2 regions of the Peribacillus sp. S4 genome follow, and region 1 is predicted to be linked to the other one. Evidence: riboswitches for the same ligand, from Rfam matches in the RefSeq annotation. Region 1 holds a riboswitch; the other holds the start of a gene.

Evidence for each region. A riboswitch is a leader RNA that binds a small molecule or an ion and turns the genes downstream of it on or off. The one in region 1 is predicted to bind cyclic di-GMP.
Region 2: another riboswitch for cyclic di-GMP. It lies ahead of sinI (DNA-binding anti-repressor SinI); the one in region 1 lies ahead of ACJ9PY_RS18180 (anti-repressor SinI family protein).

What each region holds. Positions count from the first base shown of each region.
Region 1 covers NZ_CP175708.1:3,820,598-3,830,611, forward strand. Annotated here, with positions in the region: gene ACJ9PY_RS18160 (LytR family transcriptional regulator) at 1-556, shown strand, start outside; gene ACJ9PY_RS18165 (hypothetical protein) at 542-721, opposite strand; gene ACJ9PY_RS18170 (hypothetical protein) at 1,427-1,561, opposite strand; gene ACJ9PY_RS18175 (hypothetical protein) at 1,630-1,761, opposite strand; gene ACJ9PY_RS18180 (anti-repressor SinI family protein) at 2,659-2,784, opposite strand; cyclic di-GMP riboswitch class I at 2,803-2,886, opposite strand; gene ACJ9PY_RS18185 (ABC transporter ATP-binding protein) at 3,278-5,077, opposite strand; gene ACJ9PY_RS18190 (lasso peptide biosynthesis B2 protein) at 5,282-5,764, opposite strand; gene ACJ9PY_RS18195 (lasso peptide biosynthesis PqqD family chaperone) at 5,796-6,080, opposite strand; gene ACJ9PY_RS18200 (HPr kinase/phosphorylase) at 6,070-7,011, opposite strand; gene ACJ9PY_RS18205 (paeninodin family lasso peptide) at 7,137-7,268, opposite strand; gene ACJ9PY_RS18210 (lasso peptide isopeptide bond-forming cyclase) at 7,284-9,224, opposite strand.
Region 2 covers NZ_CP175708.1:5,289,510-5,299,523, reverse strand. Annotated here, with positions in the region: gene hag (flagellin Hag) at 1-844, shown strand, start outside; gene flaG (flagellar protein FlaG) at 1,685-2,047, shown strand; gene ACJ9PY_RS25480 (flagellar hook-associated protein 2) at 2,062-3,573, shown strand; gene fliS (flagellar export chaperone FliS) at 3,598-3,999, shown strand; gene ACJ9PY_RS25470 (flagellar protein FliT) at 3,999-4,343, shown strand; gene hpf (ribosome hibernation-promoting factor, HPF/YfiA family) at 4,596-5,153, shown strand; gene ACJ9PY_RS25460 (hypothetical protein) at 5,443-5,625, shown strand; cyclic di-GMP riboswitch class I at 5,784-5,869, shown strand; gene sinI (DNA-binding anti-repressor SinI) at 5,900-6,040, shown strand; gene ACJ9PY_RS25450 (helix-turn-helix domain-containing protein) at 6,187-6,510, opposite strand; gene secA (preprotein translocase subunit SecA) at 6,930-9,443, shown strand; one part of gene prfB (peptide chain release factor 2) at 9,593-9,655, shown strand; one part of gene prfB (peptide chain release factor 2) at 9,657-10,014, shown strand, end outside.

The DNA.
Region 1 (10,014 bases):
TGCATTTGCCTTCGGCGGCGCGAAAATGTCCATGGATACCGTTGAAAACTTCCTGGATATCCCAATTGACTATTATATGAAGATCAATATGGAAGGCTTTAAGGATATCGTTGACGCAGTCGGCGGCGTGACCGTTCAAAACGATTTGGACTTCACATCCGATGGCATTCATTTTGCAAAAGGTACGCATACCCTTAACGGGAAAGAAGCCCTTGCCTATTCAAGAATGAGACATGATGATCCGAGTGGAGATTTCGGCCGTCAATCCAGACAACGTGCCATCATCGAGGCTGTCATCAAGGAAGGCGCTAGCCTTTCATCATTGACGAAATACGATGAAGTCTTCGCTGCACTCGGTAATAATATCCAGACTAATTTGACGTTTGATGACATGATGGACATCCAAAAGAACTACAGGGACGCTAGCAAAAGCATTACCCAATCCTCCATAAATGGAAACGGAACGAAAATCGACGGAATCTACTATTATATTGTGTCGGATGAAGAAAAAGAAAAGGTTCAATCCGAATTAAAAGAACAATTATCCATCAAATAAGAAAAAATGAGAAGAGCTGTCCGGACCGCATCCTGACAGCTTTTTCATTTTCCCCGTCCAATATTCTGACAAAAAACGAACACCAAATGTAGAGATTTGTTGGAATTTTTGTTGTTTATTAGGCATGAAAAGACGGTATAATCTAATATGAGCTGATAATTCCATCTTCCCCTTGCCCCTTTCATCACTTGACACAATTATTCTTTGGACCCGGAATTCCATCAATCATCATTCATCATTCATCAACTATAATAAATGACCCTAAACAAAAGGAGTGGATTTAAATGAAAATCAAAGCAGGCAGCTGGGCTATGCTAAGCAAACAGGACAAAATGTTTATTCTGAAAGCCATCAGTGACCGTTCAAGAATGAAATATGTTTCATGAGAAGTGGATCTTTTCGCCATTACATGAGAGCAGCGCCTCTCCCTTTTCAATAAAACGAACTTGAGCCTGAAAAAGGAGAGGAATCTATTTAAACTGGTAACCCATACAAACACCATTCGCCTTTTTCCTTTACAACATACCAATTTTGTTCCAAAATAAACACCCTATAGCGAGATTTGAAGACCAGTGTAGCTCTGGTATTTCATAGGCCAATTTATGCTGCCTCCCAACCTAATCCAGACACTAGTTTTTCACTTTCTTAAATATCGACCTACATTATCATACTGAAACATCTGCACAGCCATATTTGTAAAAATACATGCTCCCGCTATTGCACATAATCTGCACGATTAAATCGCAGCTTTGAAACGCTTTTTCAACCACTCGGCCAATGAAAAATGATACAAGCTCCTAACCAGAAGAATACTCATTAAAAAAGCCTATTAGAATCTTACATTTACTCCTCGCCTTCATAGGTTTACTTTCATAAACGACAAAAAAGAAGCATGTTATGGACATGCTCCTTCATAATATGTAGCCCTATGAGTTCTTCAGATTTATTAGCGGCTTCTTCATCTAGTAAACCGCCAATCGTGACCAGGATGACCATCCCTGCCATAAAGGGAACGACCACCGGTTAGTTTTCAATACCCAACACCAATAAGCCCAAGACCAATTATCTACAAATCATATACTATCAGGTTGTTCAATGATCCCGCTTAATTTCTCCTTAATCTCCTCCACAAGTTCATTCACAGTAACATCTTGTCCAGACTCGCCCTTGGCAAAAGTGTCTTTTAAAATATCAAAAAAATCCATTAGAAATTTCCACTCCAATATATAATTGAGCCACGATTCCATACTGTTGTCCTAATATTTTTTTCAAAAATAAGGAATCTAGCTCATTTATTTGATAATCACATATATAGTAGGAATTGGCAAGCGGAAACTAGTTTATCAATATATAATTCACAGAAAATTAACAATTACTAAACATTAGTAGAAAGGATTACTAGTAAAATTAAATTATTTATGTGTTAAAGGAAAACAAAAAAGGACCGATTGCTCAGCCCCTTCGACACCCCGCACTATACTTGTCCCATAAAATAAGTCATTAATGAAATCAAAACTAAAATAATTGTAATATAAGTCCCAATAAAAATTTTCTTGCTTCTTTGTTTCTTTTCATAAACTTCCTCGAACGTAATGAATTTGTTTTTTGTCATCAAATAGTCTCCTTATATCTTGATGGCAGCTATCTGACATCGCCTTTTGCGAAGTCCCTTTGCTTAATCTCTATAATCTAGTATCGGCACATAACCAAAAATCCTTAAGTATTATTGACTATTTTTTATAGGCTATATTTCTCAAAATTACAGCACGATAAGACTAAAGCATTATGTACACTAACTAATTTCTATGATCATCCTGTTAAATCCTGCCTAGATTTCATTTTAATAATCTAAATTTTAAGCGCTTACTTTACAAAATTCATGATTATTTTTATCCAACCGCAAAATGCCAACCATAAAGGAACACTGAATAAAGTTCCCCACATTAATCCCTTCAAAAAGGCAATAGGTACATTCATAATAAAAATCCCCCTCAATAAGGTTTCATTTTATTATTATCGCCATTTTCTTTATTCTGGATACCTTTTTCGTTAATGAAAACAAAAAAAGAAGACTGATTAACAGCCTTCCCTAAGTATTTTTATTATCCCCTGATGTCTGCTTTGTTCTTTCCTTTTATGAACTCTCGCACTTCTTCAATAGATAATCCTAGACTTTTGGCCTCCAAAATTAGATAAATCCATTCTTCCCGTTCATTGTTAACTTCCATGATAAATCCCACCCAACTTGTGGTAACACAGCCATCTTAGCATTAAGCCTTAGACCTGTAATTTTGCGTCCCTACTTTTCAATAGGTTTGCCTTTCTCAAGAATATTTCACATTAATTATTAACCAAGATTAATAAATCTCTTGAATCCCTGTTTCCATGGTGCTGATTAAAACTATATTAATGTTAATTATACTTAAAAACGTAATAATAGCTCTTAATACTATTCGTTTTTTTATGTCATTTTTCAACATCTTTCATCAAAAAATGACATCATAACCAGAAAACACTGCTATAATACGCTTTCTTTACAACTCTTTTATTAATAATAGAATTATAATAGCATAAATAAGCTCGAATTTACTATTCTACAAAAATATTTTTTTAAAAATACGAGGACTAAGTGATTTAGTTTTAATTTATTTTTCCCACGAAAAAAGCCAGCATTACAAACCTTAATATGGCTGTAACCTGACTTTAACTCCAGTAAAATATTTACACACTTGATTCCATTTGGATACCTAATAAATTGCTAAACATCCCTCTTTTTTCATTCGCTAACTGGTTATATTCACCGACCTGAATGATTTCCCCCTGATCCATGACCAGCACTTGATCGGCATTGCGAATCGTCGTTAATCGGTGAGCTATGACGATGATGGTCATTTTTCCTTTTAATCTTTCAATAGCGGATTGAATCTTTGCTTCGTTCTCCGTATCCAAAGCACTCGTCGCTTCATCCAATACCAGGATGGCCGGTTTGCGTAAAATCGCTCTGGCTAACACTAGACGCTGCCTTTCTCCTCCTGATAGTCGGACACCCCGATCGCCGATGAGTGTATCCAAACCTTGTGGAAGCTTACTGACAAAATCAGCAGCTGCCGCGAACTCCAAAGACTCCCATATGGATTCATCACTTGCCTCAGGATCAATGATCAGCAAATTTTCCCTTATTGTTGCATTAAAGAGAAATGGATCTTGCGGGATATAACTTATGGACCTCCGCAGCGATAATAGTCGGTCATTAGTAAGGGGAATATCATCTATTCTGACTTCCCCCCTATTTGGGTGATTCAATCCCATTAATATATCTATTAAGGTGCTTTTTCCGGCACCCGATCGGCCGACAATAGCCGTCATACGGTTAGAGGGGATGTGTATGCTTATATTTTTAAGGGCATAAGTGCTCTCATTTTGATCATAACTAAAATAAACATCACGGCAATCCAATCCTCTTTTAATTTCAATAGGCATGATATTTTTATAATCAGATTCATATAACTCTCTTGCTTCTCTACATTCGTTTTGTAAATCCGACAATGCTTTAAAAGATGGAAGCGTAGATCCTATTTGCTCTAAATTTGATTGAATGCTAGTAAACCTTGGCCACAACCTTGAAAAAATAACCATGATCAGCATTAGTTGGGCTGGCTGGGCCATGAACATCTTTATCGAAAAAAACACAAAAATGGCAATTAAGACTGAGGATACAATTTTGAAGATCATCTGTGACGTCGTATTTAAGGTCGTTAACTTGATTCTGTTTCTTTCCATTCTCTCACTCAAAGATAGAAACCAACTCAAATGAGAGTCCTCTAGTGAATTACTTTTGATATCTTTCATTCCGTTAAGATGATCAGTCATACCTGCTAAATATGTTTGTGTTAACTGGAAGGTTTCCTTTCCAATAGACTGAGACTTTTTCACAAATTTCCGTGACGAAAAAATAAGGATGCCCCCAAAGGCTATGATAAAACTCGTCATTGGAACAGATAAATAGAAAGCTATTCCGATTTGAATCAAAGTAAAAATAAGAGAAGATATAAACTGTAAAAATAAATTAATTCCTGCACTTACATTGAAGGTTTCGTTTGTCATGATGTTGATAATATCGGATTTCCTCTTTTTTAAGTAAAATCCCCAATTGACCTGCAGCAGACTGCCATACGCATCATCCCTTAACTTTCTAACAAAACCTTGTTGGATTTTGACTCCCAAGATTGTTTGATTCCGCTTAAATACACTTTGTCCAACCATTAATATCACATAAACACCAAGTATTAATAAAAGACTGACCGTTTCCGGAATTCCTGTGAATAATCCATTAACCCAGCTTAAGAAAGGAACGTCATCCGTTTTTATATTCATTACACCGGTCAACCCAATCAATGGGATCAATAAGAAAATTCCTACCCCTTCTAAAAAGCTTACTAAAATCATACAAATAAGATTGATATATAATATTTTCCCCGAATAATCATGTATTTGTTTCGTAAAAAGTAAAAGATGCTTCATAACCATATCCTCCATTTGCAGGCCATATTTGACCGTTTCCTCCATGATACTGATAATAAAGCGCGAAAATGGAAGGAAAGGTATTAGGTATCCACTTTTCTAAGACTATTATTCACATTGAAGATAGTATGGGTGGGGTGGTGACACGTGGACTCCTGGATAAACCTTGGAGGGTTTATTTGGTTGAAATAGAATGTTATCAGATTAACCAGACTCTTGTTCTTTCAGGACTCCATTTTCGTTCTTTTTAGAGAACTTAGAAACAACAGTGAACCTATCCATCACTTCAGCTCCCGTTATATAAAAAGGTCCACTGCGAAGCCAAGCATGTGCAATGAGCCCTCCATTCTCATCTTTGGCTGTACCTAAATAAAGAGTGCTATCAATCTTTCGTTTTTCCAGCATCTTCATAGCCGCCATTGCCTTTACAAGACACTGGCTTTCCCATATGGTGTAGCGGCTCATAATATTTATAGCCCGTGAAACATTTGCTAAAATCTCTTTATCCGCTGCAATCAATTCATATGATGACTCTTTCATCTGTTCACCAAGTGTTGGGGCAACTTTTGAAAAGGAAATGCTTTTAAGATAACGGGCCCTGCCTAAATGTAAAAAGGCCTCGATATACAGCAGCTTTGTCTTGAAATTTAATCGAAGAAAAGTCTGAGCTTTCTTTGCGATATTCATTGTTTAGCCTCCTAGACTAAGATTCATGATACTAGGAATGGATGCTAACTAAGCCTTGTTCTAACAATTGACTTAAAAAGTCAGTGACATGTGACTGACAATCGGTTTGGTCGACATTGTATTGTGACTGTAATGTTGTAACTAACTCTTGAATCGTGATAGGCTCCTTCATTAACTCCCATATTTCCCCGCCCAGTTCACCTAAATTATAATATTTACCGTTAGCAACGCTTAACATCACTTTTTCCCCATCCATGTCACTTACTATGTTTCCTGGACTTTGGCTATATTTCGTATCAAGTTGATTAGTAATCATGAACTCTTTCCTCCCTTTTTAATACCTTTAAAATAATTTCCGATAAGTCTGGCGCCGTGAAGCGATTCGTTGGTCTACGTAATTGAAAAAACTCAATTTTCTTAATCATTTTGGCTGAAGTATTAAAATGCCAGTCCATCAATCCAGATCTTTGGATAAAAAAATTACGGTATGTATGATGATACAATTTATAAAATCTTTGAAGAGATGGTATAGGATTAATATCTATCTCGTCATTCTCTCCCTTGATCAATTCAAATACACCAGCAAGCGGGAGTTGTTCGGTAATAAACTGATCTTGAACAGGAACAGCGAATTTATCTTCTCTAACAATGAGTGGCTGATAGTGATTTGAATCCATTTCAAAATGATTTAAGCTTTCCAGCCATAATTTTTGTTGTGGGTATGAGGGTGTTACAATTGGTATATTTTCATTATTTAGCGTTACTGGTATAACATCATCACTCATGAGCTTATAGCCCCTTTTTAAAAAAGCTGAAGCAAGAGTGGATTTCCCAGCGCCAGAATCACCAACGATTGCATATGCCTTTCCATCTATGGCTACCGCACTCCCGTGTATAGGAAGGATTTTTCTTTGCATCAAAATGGCTCCCATGCATGTTCCGAGGATATAAAGACGAATCTCATCCTCTTGTGCTGAATCAATTGGACAAAATTCTATTCTATTTCCGCTTTGAATCAAAAAAATGGCCGTCTTGGAAATATAAAACATGATCCAGTCTTTCTTAATGACAAAATCATCATCAGGAACTGAATGCTCAGACCATAAAGCATGGAGATCAGCTTTTTTGATAAAAATATCTGCTTTATCATCCTCTATATTTATAGGAAGCAATTCAGGTAAAGCTATATCACTTGTAACAGTTAAACCATACGCTTCATATACAGTTCTTGTTTTGATACCGATCATATAAATACCCCCGCACATAAATAACGTCTCTTAATTAGACTAGTTCTAATGTATAAGTCATACCCCTATTATCTGGATAAATAGGGGCTTAGGGGAATCCTAACAGACTTGGTAGCGTAAAAAGCTTAACTAAAAGTTATATCACCTTTAGGTGTGCCTGCTGGAAATGCAGCATCTGTGTAATCACCATCTGTTCCAAGCATTGTTTGATTAACATCAAGAACTTCCAATTCTGGTTTTTTCCATTCCTTTTTCATAGTATTCACCTCCTTTTAATTGAATCGTCTTAAAAATCGATACACGATTAAACTCCGCATTAGGAATTTATGGTCAGGATTTGTAGCAAGTTCGGGACTCGTTCCTTTTCTAATCGTTCCTAAAGCATTCTTGATTGCTTGACCATCCAGGAATTCCAGAGCATTATCATCTGTGCTCAGCTGCTCAATCTCCTCTATGAATTCACCCCATTTAGGCAGCATTCTGTGAACCCAATCAGCACCTTGGACACCTCTGTACCGTTGGTTTAGCCGTACCTTATCGGGTAAGACATTCACTGTTGCATTTCTAATCAGGGCACGATCCATCCCATTCTGTACATATTGATCTTCCGGGAGTGATAAACAAAAGCGAATGACACGGATATCATTGGTCGGATCTCGCTTCCACATCTTGTATCTTAAGGAGAGCTTTGTGGAAAGCGTATTCCCTGCATTCCACTGAAAGATATCCTCAAAGTGCTTTTTTCTTTCATTAAAAATATCAGAATTTGAATACCAGCCTGTTTCATCCATGCCGAATTCTTTAAATTTGTCATATACGCCTATTTCTTCTGCAAATCCTGGATTGATTAAGGAAGGGATTTTATATGGAGCACCTTCCGGAAAGAGCCGATCAATGATTGGAAAGCCGATTCTTGCAATAGTTTTCGCCCTTCTCAATCTAGATCCGCCAACATTTCTCCTATATTGTTCCAACTCTTGATAAAGGCGAACCCACTTTAATCTTTTTAATAGGAGGGAGTAATACTCTAAGGGGAATCCCCAGGAAATTGAAAAGTTCCCTCTATCTCCATTCAGCAAAACACCAATGTCATCCTCATGAGCTTCTTCAAACATTCCTTTCAACCAGAAAGAATTTTCAAAAAACTTATATGGCATTTCCATGATGTCAAGGAAGTCTTCCATTTCAGAATAGGAGTCTTTGCCCTTAAAGTCACAATAATTATCAATAATGCCGCCAACATGTCCCACCGTCGATTTGATGAAAGGGCGTTCGTCAGCCAATAAGTATTTAGGAGTAAAATCTTTAAAATCTTCGGGAGGAATATAACTATATGTATGTAATGCAGTGCTTTCCCGCTGCAATTGATTCACAGCAAAGCCAACAACAGCTCCGGAATCCAACCCACCACTCAACTGGGCGCCAACCTTCCGATGTGCCCTTAATCTAGATGTAACTGCTTCCTGGAAGACACTTTGGAATGCTTCGATGTAATCTTCATTAGATTTAAGTTTTAACTTATCACTCTGAGTTAAATAGGAATATCGTTTTAAAGTAACCCTATTATTCTCTATTGTTAAGCTATGGGATGGTGGTATTTGATTTATCGTTGTATACGGCGTTAATGATGAATCTACTGCATCAATCATTCCTGATACAGCCAAATACTCAGCAAGCCACTGCTCATTCAACTTTTTTTCAATAAAAGGTAATGATAAAAGCGGATCCATAGTCGTGCAAAAGGCAAATTTCTGAGAGTTTTGATGATAATAAAGGGTTCTGCTTCCTGAAAAATCCCTTGCACCAAACAGCTTATGTTTCTTTTCATCCCAAATGACAAAAGCAAAGTCCCCTACCAAGAACTTTGGGGCATCTTCACCCCACTTATAATAGGAAAGAAGAATCAGTTCACTATCTGTCATGCCCTTTTGATTGGATAGTTTAACTTGTAACCTCTGGAATAACTCATCACGATTATCAATAATGGCATCAGCATTAATGGTACATCGCCTTTCAAAATCATAAAGCGGAAGCTGCTCTCCAACAGATTCAGGCGTGATCCATTGAGCATGACAACCGAGAAAAACCTTTTCCGAATGCCACATTTGGATTGAATCAGCAGGGTACTTTTGTAAAGCCGTCATCATAATATGGCATTGTTGAAGATTTATAGGTTCTTCATTAAAATGATAAATACCGGCTATAGCACTCATCTTTTCCCCCTGTTGTTTTGTTATGTAATGAAAATTACATTAGCTTCCTTCGATGATGGTTAAAAACTTTGATGAAAACACTTCTATCATCTGATTTATAAAATTTCACCCCAACTAATTTTAAGGGTGTCCATATTTCTTTCATATGTAAAAGTGGCATTTATTTTCATCCTTTCTTAATAAACCATGTATTATCTGTATCTTCCTTTAATAAATTCCATTTTTAAATCCACGATTTAAAAAACTAAAGAATCAAATATTAATACTAGTTACTTTTATACTTATTAATTGTTTTTGTATTCATATTTCCCCTGGTTTGTCCTTTTTAAGAAATACACCTGTCATTTTAACCTTTTTTACGAACAATTTGTTCTTTATAACGAATTACATAAGCTAAAATTACCATCTATTTAAGCCTATGTCAATAATATTTTTCCATATTTAAATCTATAATAGTACGTAATAAGTAGGACGAAAACTTTCTAACTTAGCAAGGATTTTCCGGTCCTATACCAAATCATATCCTCATAATAATTGATGAGTCTACCTATAAACCAAAAGTAAACCAGTGTTGATAGCATTAATCTACTATTCCAACTATCAAACACTACAACATCATATTTTTGAAATCCCTCTTTTTCTCAAACACTTTTTATGATCATGCATTAATCAGGAAAAAATTTTATAATAACCTTATCTTTCCAAACCTCAGCCAACAACAGCCCGTATACATGTCTAGAAAAAATAACCCCATAATGCTAGAAAGCAGAATTCTTACCTTTTTGCAATC
Region 2 (10,014 bases), 1.5 Mb from region 1:
TGCACAATCAAAATCAATGGAGAAACTAGCTTCAGGCATGCGCATCAACCGTGCAGGAGATGACGCAGCCGGTCTAGCAATCTCTGAAAAAATGCGTGGACAAATCCGCGGATTGGACCAAGATTCCCGTAACTCACAAGATGCCATCTCTTTAATCCAAACTGCTGAAGGTGCATTAAACGAAACGACTGACATCCTTCAACGTATGCGTGAACTTGCTACACAAGCAGCAACGGACACTAATACAACAAACGACCGTGGAGAAATCCAAAAGGAAATGGATTCATTAACATCTGAAATTAACCGTATCGGTAATACTACTGAATTCAATACTCAGAAACTATTGAACGGTTCTAAGGATACAGCTACCGCTGGAACCGGCCTTCAATTCCAAATCGGAGCTAACGAGAACCAAAGCCTGACACTTGAAATTGGTGATATGCGTGCTGCTGCTCTTGGATTAACCGGTACTGCTGGTGATACAGGATTCACGGCTGCTAATGGGGTGAGTGACGGTACTAACTCTACCCCTGGTGAAGCTGGACTAGATGTTTCTACTGCTGCTAATGCTTCAGCTGCAATTACAGCAATCCAAGGAGCAATCGATACAGTATCAGCTGAACGTTCTAAACTAGGTGCTAACCAAAACCGTTTAGAGCATACGATCAACAACTTAGGTACTTCTTCTGAAAACCTGACAGCGGCTGAATCACGTGTTCGTGATACAGATATGGCTAAGACAATGATGGAGCAAACCAAAAACTCTATCTTGGCGCAAGCATCTCAAGCAATGCTAGCTCAAGCCAACCAGCAACCGCAGGGCGTTCTTCAGTTACTTCGTTAATTGAATAGTTAGCCTAACAAGAAGGGTCTGACACTTGTGTCAGGCTCTTTTTTTTTGTACTGATTGAAGGGTGCAAGGAACACTGCGATGTAGAAAAAAAAGAGATTACTGCCCCTTAAAAAGGAAGGGATCATTCGTCATGTCACCAAGGAACCTTATGGCTACAATCCTAATAGAGTATGATGGTACTGCAAAATACATAGCTGATGTAATGTGTATGGTACAAATGACTGGTGAACACAGCTATCAATCCCAAGCTGGATGGGATATATCAATTTTTAGTATGTTCGCTGATTATTTGAATAGAAAGGGAAGTCCTAAACAAGATTGTAGGTAAAGGGCTTTCTATCTACATATTAAAACAAAGTTGATTGGAACGGAAGGTACGAGACTCCTGCGGGAATGCGCGTCCAAGGGAGACCCCGCAGGCGCAAAGCGCCGAGGCGGCTCCCGGACCGCCCGCGGAAAGCGAGTGCCTGGAGAGGAAATCAACGGTCACAGTATAAAATCCTCAAAACGTGTGGGCAATTGGGTTTCCATCTTAGATTTCATGGAGATCTGATTGGAACGGAAGGTACGAGACTCCTGCGGGAATACGCGTCCAAGGGAGACCCCGCAGGCGCAAAGCGCCGAGGAGGCTCACCGGACCGCCCGCGGAAAGCGAGTGCCTGGAGAGGAAATCATCGGTCAAATTTTAATGGTTGACTCCAGATATTTTTCTGGAGTTTTTTTTATAGACTCTCTAGTCTGAAGTTGAAACCAAAGTCAAACCTTCGCACTAAATATAAAACTGTAAGAACCGATATAAGAAGTAAAGATATCCTATTGGGGGCTATTTAGATGCTGGAGAGTTTATCCACGAATATTCTTTCCTCACAACTTAGAACAGCAATCTCGGAAGGAATCAGTTCTTATTATCAGCGTGAAATGAATACACTTGCCTATTCGGAACAAAGAGTGGAATCTACTGTTGAGCCTTCACAAGAAAAGGTGCGGGAAATGGTGGATAGTTTGAACACCTTCCTGAATCCGACACATACGGCCGTTCGTTTTGAATATCATGAGAAGCTGAATGAGTATTATGTCAAGGTAGTGGATGATGTGACGGATGAGACGATCAGGGAAATTCCCCCGAAGAAGTTATTGGATTTCTATGCGGCAATGACGGAGTTTGTCGGCATAATGGTGGATGAAAAAATATAAGCGGGTGATCAATTATGGTACGAATCAGTGGTTTAGCAAGCGGGATGGACATTGATGAATTAGTTAAGAGCATGATGCAGGCAGAACGGGTGCCATTGGATAAACTGACACAGAAAAAGCAGTATTCCGAGTGGCAGCGGGATGATTACCGTTCGATGAATACAGCTTTATCAGAATTGGATACGCTCATTCGTGATGGAATTGGGAAGCAGTCTTCCTTCATTAAAAAGAAGGTAATGGTATCGAATCCAGATGCTGTATCAGTGAAAAATGTGAATTCAACCAGTGATTTTTCCGGGAATATAAAAGTGAATGGGCTTGCCAAGGCAGCAACCATGACAAGTACGGAAAAATCTGCTGTTACCGAACCCAAAAAGAAATTATCGGAATTGGGTATCACGACCCCTCAAGATATTACGATACTGGCCATCAATAAGGATGGCGGTTTTGATACGGAAGTAAAAGATGGAGCAACAGTGGAAAAACCGTATACACTTACCCTTAATGCGGACGATACGTTAGAGAGTGTCATAAATAAAATTAATGCTAACTCGGGAGTGACTCTATTTTTCGATGGGACGTCCCAGAAATTTTCCATCACTGCTAAAAATACCGGTGATGCAAAAAATCGGCCTGAAATTGAGTTAGGGGGTACTGGAGAATTCTTCAATGTGCTAAAAATGAGCAGTGACAATGAAGGGGCTGGCGGCACAATAGGAGAAAATGCATCGATTACTTATAATGGCCTGGACATTTCCCGGCCTTCGAATACGTTTCAGATTAATGGAGCGGAAATAACGGTAAAGCAAAAAACGGCGGATACAGTCACATTCTCATCAACGGCTGATGTCGATGCCATCCTGGACACGATCACTCAGTTTGTGAATAAATACAATGAAGTCATTAAAAAGGTTCAAGATAAAACGGGTGAAGCGAAATATCGCTCCTTTACCCCGCTTACCTCTGAGCAAAAAAAGGCAATGACAGAGGATGAAGTGAAGCTGTGGGAAGAAAGAGCGAAGAGCGGAACGTTAAAAAGCGATTCTACCTTAAAAGGTCTCCTGACCACAATGAGGACATCCCTATACACTTCGGTGGACGGAATCACTGGAAAAAACAATCTCAGCAGTTTGGGAATCACCACCACCAAGAATTATTTGGAAGGCGGTAAATTAACGATTGATGAGGACAAGCTCCGTGCAGCCATTAGTGAGGATCCGAATGCGATCTATGATATGTTCATGGCCAATGGGTCGGAAAAGAGCGACAAAGGGCTCGCACGCCGGTTAAGGGATGATATAGAATCATCCATGAAGGCGATTACTGAAAAAGCCGGGAAGGCCGGATATGTTAATAACAATTTTACAATCGGAAAATTGGTTGATGGGCTGGATAAGAAGATTTCAACATTTGAAGCCAAGTTAACGAAATTGGAATCGCGCTATTACAACCAGTTCACGGCGATGGAAAAAGCAATTCAAAAGGCAAACAGCCAAAGTGCATCGTTAGCTTCTTATTTTAGTTAAGGTATGTCGGAAAGGAAGTTAAATATGGCAATGAATAACCCATATCAATCGTATCAGCAAAATTCAGTCAATACAGCATCACCGGGAGAGCTTACATTAATGCTTTATAATGGCTGTTTGAAGTTCATCATGCTTGGGAAGAAAGCCATTGAAGCAGGAAATATCGAAGTGAAGAATACGAACATCATCAAGGCGCAAACCATTATCCGTGAATTGATGGTGACGCTGAATATGGATGCGGATGTATCCAAAGATATGATGAGTCTGTATGATTTCATGAACCGCCGTTTGATCGAAGCGAATATGAAAAATGACGTTTCTGCTTTGGAAGAAGTGGAAGGACTTGTTACGGAGTTCCGGAATATGTGGAAGGAAGTAATTCAGATCAACCGGAAAAAACAATTCACCCAAAGCGGTCAGGTGTAATGGTGATTAGAGCCTTTCATGATTTGACTGCTGAATTACTTGCCGTACTGGAAGATCGTACGATCACAGAGCGTGATGTTAAAATAGAAAGGGTTACAAAGCTGATCGATCGGCGGGATGGACTCCTTTCTCAAATCAAACCGCCTTTTACTGGTGAGGAGCAGCAGATGGGACGTGCAGTCCTGTTGCTCAACCAACGGGTCAATCACTTGCTGAAGCTCCAAAAGCAGGAGATACAGCGGGATATCCAGGAAATGAATAAGAAGAAAAAGTCCTCCAATAAATACACGAATCCGTATGAAAGTCTATCAGTGGATGGCGTGTTCTATGATAAAAGAAATTGATTTCCTTCCATTTTGGAGTCCAAATGGTTTCGATGTTAAATATTTTTAAATTTTCTGTAAATAAAATAGGCTTAATTTTTTCTTTCTAGCATAGCATTTGATATAATGAAGCTAGGGCAGACATCAACCCTTTCCAAACCTTCCGACAGTTGTTTCATTATTTCGACATATTTCATGATGTGTTTCTAAAAGGAACCGGAGGGGTATTGTAGAATCTAACTGTATAGTCTTAATTTAAGGAGGACTCACTTTATGAATTACAACGTACGCGGTGAAAACATTGAGGTAACTCCAGCAATTCGAGAATACGTCGAAAAGAAAATTGGCAAGTTAGAACGATATTTTAACAATACACCAGATGCAAATGTGTTAGTCAATTTAAAAGTGAACAATAATACATCAAAGGTCGAAGTGACGATTCCCATGCAGAATTTGGTTCTTCGCGCTGAAGAGGAAAATGCGGATATGTATGCTGCCATTGATTTGATCAATGATAAGCTTGAACGCCAAATTCGTAAACATAAAACGAAGGTCAATCGCAAGTTCCGAAACAATCTATCGACTACACCCGATGCATTCGCCTTCAATACGGAAGCTGACGAAGTGGTGGATGAATTCGAAGACGATAATGATATTGAAGTGGTCCGCAATAAACGCTTTGATTTAAAGCCAATGGACAGTGAAGAAGCGATTTTACAAATGAATATGCTTGGTCACAGTTTCTTTGTTTACACGAATGCGGATACTAATACAACAAACGTAGTGTACCGCCGAAAAGATGGACGCTATGGATTGATTGAACCTAGTTAATTATTATTCTAAGATCAAAAGCACAGCCCAGCCTCTGGGTTGTGCTTTTTTGCATGTTGATAGAATCCGTTAGAACGTAAAAATGATTGTTTCTTTTGGTTCTCTAAAAAAAACACAAAGATCACTTAAAAGAACAAAATTTGTTCTTCATTGAGATAAATGGTTAACAATTTTACCTATTCAAATCCCCTTATCTTTTGCACTATATTCGAATCGCCAGTTCTTTAAAAGGAACAATAAGTTATTTGTAGAAAACAATTTGATCAAGGTGCAGAGGGGGTTGGATTATTTGTATCGAAAGAATTGCCATACATGCCATAGGGCTTCTTTTAGCAGTGCGGAATATGGAAAGTGGCTTTGCCCGACCTGCGGTGAGGATTTAACTTCGCAAAAAGCCCACGATGCACTTACAATCGAAAGAATCAATACACCCCAAAGAAATTTTAAGAAGAGCAAAACGAAATTGAATTAGTCTATGAAAAATCACCTGAACTTCAAATTTTCTTAATATTGTAATATTTTGTCGGATGAAAGTTTTTGCATTTATGTGGATTACCGACATAAAATAGCAATATATGGAGTGCGTATCCGTTATAATATGATTATAGGTAATGTATTTGGTAATAAATACCACGGCAAAGGCAAACTCCTTGAAAAATGAGGGCGCAAAGGCACAGGTCTAAGGTCCTTTTGACTATGATGGCTGGTCTGCCTGAAATACAAGAGTATTTTAGGAGGTAGAAGAGGTGGCTAATGTGGAACTGGATCAAGAATGGGTGAAATTGATTTCTGAAGCAAGAAGCTTGGGTTTCAAAAAAGAGGAAATCATTGCTTTTTTGAAACGGGAAAGCCCTGAGGCAATTTTTGAGGAGAACGATGGAAAATAGGTTCCGAACAAATTCGAGAACATCCCTATAAACAGTGGTTCGATTCATAGCTGTTTATAGGGTTTATTCTTCCTTGGGATTCTTGTGAGTCTAGCTTATTCACTGTATTCTTCAGGATTATGTAGGTAAACTAGTGCACTACCACTCTACTCTTCTTTATCTTTTCTCCATTTATTAAATTCGATGAATTCCCTGAATTGTTGTTTTGAGACACCCGAATTCATGGCTTCCTCAACGATTCTCATCCAGTCATTGTCCAAGGTTTCCTTATTTGGTGCATCGTAAAGCAGGGCATCAACAGGGATGTTAAGTACGGAGGAGATTTTTTCAAGAAATTGAATAGAAGGATTCGTTTGTAAGTTCCGCTCGAGCGAACTTAAATAAGACTTTGCAACACCTGCTTTATCGGCAAGTTCAGTCATCGACATTTTCTTTTCTTCTCGCAGTTTTTTTACACGTTCACCAATCATCAATACCACCTCGAAACATGTTCTATTTATTTTCCGCTAATAAGTTTCGGCAGCCCACCTTATCATTCAAAACATGACGCCTGTAAGGTTGGATTACCTTGACATGCTATCTCTAGAGAGGACACAGCATCTAGTGATGGAAGGTTATGGATAATTCACATTTGCATATGGAATAGTGGGGAGTTTGCAACATATTTTTTATACTTTCTCCTATTTTAACAGTTTTACTCCTCATTAATCCATTGTTTTTCGCAAGAATTGCATTCAGGTCTATACCAGCGAAGTGACATGAAGTTGTACCTCTATGATAGAAGTGGTAAAATTAAGCGTGCATTAGTAATAATAGAAGGTGTGTTTCTTCTTACTTATATGAATTTTATCATTGAACGATCATTACCATAATAGAGGAGCGTTATTGAATGCTTAATATATTAAATAAAGTTTTTGATCCGAATAAGCGAGAAATCAAACGTTTAGAAAAAATCGCCGATCAGGTCGAAGCGCTGGCTGATGAGACTGCTGCGTTTTCGGATGAACAGTTGCGTGCCAAAACGGAAGAGTTTAAAGAGCGTTATCAAAATGGGGAAACCGTTGATGATTTGCTTGTCGAGGCTTTTGCGGTTGCGCGTGAAGGGGCAAAGCGTGCTCTGGGCTTATATCCTTACCGTGTTCAAATCATGGGTGGGGCATCCCTTCATGATGGAAATATCTCCGAGATGAAAACAGGGGAAGGTAAAACCTTAACATCCACGATGCCGGTTTATTTAAACGCACTTACCGGTAAAGGTGTACATGTCGTTACCGTCAATGAATACTTGGCACACCGTGATGCCACCGAAATGGGTGTATTGTATGATTTCCTCGGTTTGACCGTCGGGTTGAATTTGAACAGTCATTCTAAAGAAGAAAAGCAGGCAGCGTATAATGCTGACATTACGTACAGTACGAATAATGAGTTAGGTTTTGATTATCTTCGTGACAATATGGTGTTATATAAAGAACAAATGGTACAGCGTCCGCTGCACTTCGCTGTCATCGATGAGGTCGATTCGATTTTGATTGATGAGGCGAGAACGCCATTGATCATTTCCGGTTCGGCACAGAAATCGGCTCAGCTTTATATCCAGGCCAATGCGTTTGTAAGAACCTTAAAGAAAGATACGGACTACACATATGATGAAAAGACAAAAGGTGTTCAGCTGACGGAAGATGGGATGAATCGAGCTGAAAAAGCGTTTAATATCGATAATTTATTCGATATTAGTCACGTTACTTTGAATCATCATATCAATCAGGCGTTAAAGGCTCATGTTTCCATGCATTTGGATGTGGATTATGTCGTCCAGGAAGGCGAGATAGTCATCGTTGACCAATTCACCGGCCGTTTGATGAAAGGCCGCCGTTACAGTGAAGGTCTCCACCAGGCAATCGAAGCGAAAGAAGGACTTGAAATTCAAAATGAAAGCATGACTCTTGCGACGATTACATTCCAGAACTATTTCAGGATGTATGAAAAACTTTCAGGTATGACCGGTACAGCCAAAACGGAAGAAGAGGAATTCCGCAATATTTATAATATGAATGTCATTGCGATCCCGACAAACAGGAATATCATCAGGGATGACAGGGCAGATCTTATATATGCGACAACTGATGGGAAATTCAAGGCTGTTGTGGAAGACATCGCCGAACGTTATACAAAGGGTCAGCCTGTGCTTGTCGGTACGGTTGCCATCGAAACATCTGAGGTCATATCTGCCTATTTATCCAAAAAAGGCATCCCTCACGATGTTTTGAATGCCAAGAACCATGAGCGTGAAGCGGAAATCATTGCGAATGCGGGTAATCAAGGCTCAGTTACGATCGCTACTAACATGGCAGGTCGCGGTACGGATATCAAGCTTGGTGAAGGTGTCAAGGAGCTTGGGGGCCTTGCTGTCATCGGCACGGAACGTCATGAAAGCAGGCGTATAGATAACCAGCTGCGTGGCCGGTCCGGCCGTCAGGGTGATCCAGGGGTCACTCAATTCTATTTATCAATGGAAGATGAATTGATGCGCCGCTTCGGTTCGGATAACATGAAAAACATGATGGCACGCCTAGGTATGGATGATTCCCAGCCAATTCAAAGTAAAATGGTGACAAGGGCCGTTGAATCCGCACAGAAACGGGTCGAAGGCAATAACTTCGATTCACGTAAGCAATTACTGCAGTATGATGATGTTCTCCGTCAACAACGGGAAATTATCTATAAACAGCGTTTTGATGTCATGGAAAGTGAAAACTTACGTGAAATCGTCGAAACGATGATCACGGCATCCATCCAGCGAAATGTTGTCGCGTTTGCTCCAATGGGCGATGAGGAAGGCTGGAATTTACAAGGCCTTGTCGACTACCTGAATGGTAACCTATTCAATGAAGGTTCAATCACTGTGGCTGATTTGGAAGGGAAAAACGAATCGGAATTGGTTGAGTTCATTTTAGCAAAAGTGAAAGAAGGCTATGACCAAAAAGAAGAAGAGCTATCTGAAGAACAAATGCGTGAATTCGAAAAAGTAATCGTTCTTCGTGCAGTCGATAGTAAGTGGATGGACCATATTGATGCAATGGAGCAGCTGCGCCAAGGGATCCACCTTCGTGCTTATGGCCAAATCGATCCGCTTCGTGAATATCAATCCGAAGGTTTTGCGATGTTTGAAGCGATGATTGCTTCAATGGAAGATGAAGTCGCGAAATACATCATGAAGGCTGAAATCCGCAACAATTTGGAACGTAAGGAAGTCATAAAAGGACAAGCGGTCAATCCGAAGGAAGAAGACGGGGGAAAAGTGAAAAAAGCCCCTGCCCGTAAAAAGGAAGACGTTGGAAGAAATGCGTTATGCCCATGCGGCAGCGGTAAAAAATATAAGAATTGCCATGGCAATTTAGGCTAAAGTTAGGTGTATAATGAAGATGAGACGGTTAAGTCCAAGGCTAGCCGCCTCTTTTCATGTTTAGTTTGCATATAATGAAGAGGTTTATTGTAATGAAGGGAATCCCTCTTCAGGGATTTTTTTTAACATACTTAATGAGGTGAAGAGAAATGGAATTAGCAGAAATAAGAAATGAACTTGAACGGACAGCGCAGCGATTAACGGACTTTAGGGGGTCTCTTTGACTTAGATGAAAAAGAGGCACGAATCGCACAGCTAGAAAATGAGATGACACATCCCGATTTTTGGAATGATCAGCAAAAAGCACAAACTGTCATCAATGAAACGAATGCTTTGAAAGAACAAGTCAATCAATTGTCCGACCTGAATGAATCATATGAAAATCTGGATTTGACATATGAATTAGTGAAAGAGGAGAATGATCAAGAACTTTTAGCTGAGCTGGAAGAAGAAATCACGGTTCTTGCACAAAAGATGAATGACTTTGAACTTCAACTTTTATTAAGTGAAGAATATGACTCGAAAAATGCCATTCTTGAACTGCATCCTGGTGCAGGCGGTACGGAGTCCC